DNA from 2 places in the Pseudoalteromonas sp. OF7H-1 genome. Region 1 is predicted to be linked to the other one. Evidence: riboswitches for the same ligand, from Rfam matches in the RefSeq annotation. Region 1 holds a riboswitch; the other holds the start of a gene.
What was found. A riboswitch is a leader RNA that binds a small molecule or an ion and turns the genes downstream of it on or off. The one in region 1 is predicted to bind lysine.
Positions count from the first base shown of each region.

Region 1 (2,476 bases):
TAGCCGATAAAGTGACTATCCCTGATCTGCTTTTACTAATAGCCCCCTCTATTTTTAGCGTATTTATCTTAGCTGCGATGCTGTCAATCGGCATGAATGATAAGATCACCTTTGAAAAGGCTGAATTACGCAGAATTGAAAAGACTGATATCACCATTGCGCTTATCTTTTTATCAACCATTTTTGCCACGTTATTCTTAAGCGTGCAATACCATGTACCGCCGATGCTAACTTTCTTATTTGGCTTGTCTTTGATGTTCTTAATGGCGCAATTCTTGATGCGCAAGAAAGACGTTAATAAGAAAATCATCGACTATATCCGTGAAATTGAATACGACACCTTATTGTTCTTTGTGGGTGTGCTGTTATTAGTTGGTGCGTTGAAAGAGGTCGGTGTACTGTCTAAGTTTACCGATTTATATCTGCATCTTGCGCCGGAATACGCAAATTACTTGGTCGGTTTAATGAGTGCGGCGGTAGATAACGTGCCGTTGACGGCGGCGCTATTAAAAGCAGACATTACGATGACTCCAGCGCAATGGCTAACCTTTACTTATGCGACTGGCGTTGGTGGCTCTATGCTTATCATTGGTTCTGCAGCGGGGATCATTGCAATGAGCAAGGTTAAAGCCTTAACTTTCTCAAGCTATCTTAAAATGAGTATCTACCTGCTTATCGCATATACCATTGGATATAGTGGTGCGTATTTCGCGGGTCAGCTTATTTAAGACCAATGGATTTAATTTTTTACCGCTTTGGAATAAGTTTTTCATAAATAACTTGACACCTAGACGGCTAAAAGATAATTTTCTTACATCGCCCGCATTGATTGCGGGCTTTTATTTTGTTTTTATTCAGATTAACAAAGGCAAAATAAACAGAAGAGGCGCGATGCTTAGGTAGTTAGTGTGAGGTGACGAGACCAATGACCACTAGTGAGGGAAGTATTCGCCGAGGAGAAAAGTTGCTCGTCGCAACGATTCTTCGGTTTACGAGGCTGAATCCTCGGAACTGTCACCGTATTGGTGGAGAGCTTCTGGCAAAGGTCATTTCAAGCGTTCGTCTTTCTAGAAATCCCATGCCGAGTTCTCCTTATAAAATTTGACTGTGCCAACAGTCGAGAGGAGAGAAAATGAATTCGCAGTATGTTGTAGCCAAATTTGGCGGTACCAGTGTCGCTGACTTTGAAGCTATGTCTCGTTGTGCCCACATTGTTCGTGACAACCCAAATGTTCGAGTGGTGGTTGTGAGTGCATGTGCTGGCGTAACCAATCACCTGGTGACGCTAACCCAACAAAAGGAAGATGAAGCCGGGCGCAAAGCAGTTGTTGCAGCGGTTGAAAACATACAGCAAGCGATTATCGATCAAGTGTCTTTGGATGCTGATCTTGCAGAGGGTTACAAGCAAACTTTCAGTGAATTTGAAAGCCTTGCGAGTTTACCTGCACTTAGCAGACAGCAATGCGATGAAATGTTGAGCTTTGGCGAACGTTTTTCTTCTTATTTGTTTACCCAAATACTACGTAATAATCAGGTTCAGGCGTCGCGCTTTGATGTGCGTAAAGTGCTTAAAACAGATAATCAATTTGGAAAAGCGAATCCAAATGTTGCAGCTACGCGTGAAGCTGCGCAAACCAATTTGGTCGCGCTACTTGGCGACACAGTGCAGGTGACGCAAGGGTTTATTGGTAGTGACCAATACGGCCAGACGACCACGCTTGGTCGTGGCGGTTCTGATTATAGTGCTGCATTGTTAGCAGAGGCAATTGACGCGTCAAGTGTGCATATTTGGACCGATGTTGTTGGTATTTTCAGTACCGATCCGCGTTTGTGTGTAAAGGCTAGACCTATTCCTCGTTTGAGTTTTGATGAAGCGGCCGAAATGGCGACATTTGGTGCCAAGGTGTTACATCCCGCAACCATATTGCCAGCGAGTCGTAAAGGTATTTCAGTATTTGTTGGTTCAAGTCGTGATCCGCAAGCGGGTGGCACTTGGATTGAAAAAGAGAAAACGGCGCAAGCAGGCATTCGTGCAGTGACACAACGTAAAAACCAAATACTATTGACGTTAAAGAGCCCTGAAATGCTTCTTGCTAGCGGCTTTTTGGCTCGTATCTTCACCATTTTAAGCAATTACAATATATCGGTTGACTTGGTAACGACTTCGGAAATTAGTGTTGCACTTACGCTGGATAATGCGCCGAATGCTTCTCGACCAGAGCTAGAACAAGCTTGTTTGGATGAACTTGGCGAGTTTTGTCATGTGACCGTTGAAAATAATCTTACTTTGGTGGCCATGATAGGTTCTGAGATCCAGTTGAAGAAGTGCCAACTTAACCTGATGGATGTGTTGTCAGAGTTTAATATTCGATTGATATGCCATGGTGCGAGCAAGCACAATCTGTGCTTTTTAGTTGAGCAGCAGGAGTCAGATCAGGTCGTGCAGTCAATTCATGCTAAATTACTAGAGGTTGCA
Region 1 covers NZ_JAKRFX010000007.1:210,434-212,909, reverse strand. Annotated here, with positions in the region: gene nhaD (sodium:proton antiporter NhaD) at 1-728, shown strand, start outside; lysine riboswitch at 874-1,044, shown strand; gene lysC (lysine-sensitive aspartokinase 3) at 1,133-2,476, shown strand, end outside.

Region 2 (2,476 bases), on a different contig from region 1:
CACGCGCTAAAAATCGTGATTTTGAGTGCAGAGCATCATCGGCAAGCTTTCTTGCCGCCTCTAATTTATCAAGTGCTTCAGCAATCTCTCGCGCCATCGGGCGAAATACAAGTTTCGCTTCTATAAACAGCAGCAACAGTCCAAGCAGCCAAATTAACAATTCTATTCTCCTCACCATCTCTGTTTTACTTCGCGCATGCTGCTCGAATAGTGAAACGGCATCATTCAGGTTTGGGAGTATATGCTGAGACGCAGTAAAGATTTGTTCCACTAATTGAGGAGTTGGCTGCTGAAACTGAGACCTTGATAAAGTGACAAAAGTATTACTTTGCAAATCCAATTGCATTGGCTCTTGGTAGTAAAGCGCTGCAAGTGCCTCATTCAGATAAATAGCCTCCCCCCTCTCTGTTTTAGTTAAAAACTCATGATTACTTTCAAATTTATCAATGGCTTGACGAAGATCCTCACTGTCTCTTTTATCCTCTTGTGCACTGAAAAGCGCGATGCGCTGGGACAACATCCGCTGCATACCCGCAATATTAATTACGTGCGCGTCTTGGCTCTGCTGATACAGTAAATACTGCATAATCCCCATCGCCATCGACAGCAATATAGCCATAGCAAGTAATGCCCCGATATAACGATTTTTAACTTTATTTATTAACGACATATTTTTGTTTTTCATCTCATAGCATTGTCTCAGCTGCAATGTTAAGTGTAGTTAACAATCGTATTATTTACAGTCCGATGCTTGACACCTAGACGGCCAAAATGTTTCAATGCGTGTTCACCCTATTTAGATAGTTTGATGCCACGGCGTCAAATTAAGGGCTGGAAGAGGTGCGTTATTCAGGTAACTAAGTGAAGGAGAGCAAACTCCGTTGCAGCTTAGTGAGGGGAATACACGCCGAGAAATTGAGTTATTGTTTGCTAATACTCATTTCGGGCGACTGGGCTGAATCCCAGCGACTGTCACCAACATACTTGGTGGAGAGCTTCTGGTCTTAGAAAAATAAGGCCATTGGCTGCCTTATCTTTTTTAAGTCCATTGCTCTTCGAATTTTAACGGTTCGAAGTTTGGACACCCTCCTAACTCCGAACATGATTTAAGTTCGGTAGAGATGAAATCACAATTCAACTTATCTGACTATCCGTTGTGGACGGCTTTAGTAACGCCTTTTGATGCTGAAAATCAGGTTGATTTTAGCGCATTAACAACGCTTGTGCGCGATCAAGAGCAAGCTCGTAACGGTATTCTTTTACTAGGCAGTACCGGCGAAGGCCTTGCGCTTACCCAAGAAGAGCAGCAACAAATCGTTGAGTTTGTTTGCCAGCTCGCCCCAAGCGTACCGCTCATGGTTGCCGTTGGCGGCAGTAATCTTGAGCAGCAAACACAATGGGTGCGCTTTTGTAATACGCAGCCCATTGATGCGCTCTTACTTGGCTCACCAATCTACGCAAAGCCCGGCAAAGTTGGTCTGACGCATTGGTTTAGCACACTACTCGATGAGAGCCACAACCCTTGCATGCTCTACAATGTACCTGGTCGCAGTGCCGTTGCTATCGCCCCTGAACTACTCGGCGAGCTAGCTTGCCACCCTAATCTGTGGGCACTAAAAGAAGCCAGTGGTGATATTGCCACCTTTGAAGCATTTCGTCAGGCAGCGCCTGATGTCGCAATCTATAGCGGCGACGATGGCTTAATGCCCTACTTTGCACAAGCAGGTGCAACGGGTCTGGTGTCTGTTGCGGCAAACGCATGGCCACAGCAAACCGCAGAATTTGTAAGGCGCTCGTTAAGCGGCACCTCTCCTAATTTATTTACCACTTGGTCAGAAGCTGCAAATAGCTTATTTGCAGTGGCAAATCCCATACCAGTCAAAGTGTTAATGCACTTGCAAGGGAAGCTCACAAGTCCAAACTTGCGCCCGCCACTGACACATTTGGAACTCACCCATACCGATGCGATCACTCGCGCGAACAAAACGATTTTATCTTGGAATTAAGGCAGTAAACATGAGCTGGTTAACCCTACTAAACGATTTAGAAAATGGCACAGTACGTGCGGCAACACAGGATGAGCAAGGCCATTGGCACGCTAACGTAGAAGTAAAACAAGGGATCCTTGAAGCATTTAGAAATGGCGTAAATACGGAGTTCCCAGGTGGATTTGTTGATAAAGACAACTTAGCACCACGCGGATTTGCTGCCCAAGATGGCGTTCGTATGGTTCCTGGCGGAAGCAGTGTAAGACGTGGCGCTTACGTCGCAGCCGGCACAATCATTATGCCACCGGCTTATGTCAACATTGGTGCCTATATTGATTCAGGTACTATGGTAGATAGTCATGCGTTGGTTGGTTCTTGCGCGCAAATTGGTAAAAATGTGCACCTTAGTGCAGCAGTGCAAGTGGGTGGTGTATTAGAACCGGTTGGAGCAAGTCCTGTTGTTGTTGAGGACGATGCTTTTATTGGTG
Region 2 covers NZ_JAKRFX010000019.1:27,483-29,958, reverse strand. Annotated here, with positions in the region: gene MHN30_RS19505 (response regulator) at 1-685, opposite strand, end outside; lysine riboswitch at 828-1,006, shown strand; gene dapA (4-hydroxy-tetrahydrodipicolinate synthase) at 1,122-2,006, shown strand; gene MHN30_RS19495 (2,3,4,5-tetrahydropyridine-2,6-dicarboxylate N-succinyltransferase) at 2,017-2,476, shown strand, end outside.
Region 2: it holds a riboswitch for lysine, as region 1 does, so the genes downstream of both, dapA (4-hydroxy-tetrahydrodipicolinate synthase) here and lysC (lysine-sensitive aspartokinase 3) in region 1, are expected to answer to the same signal.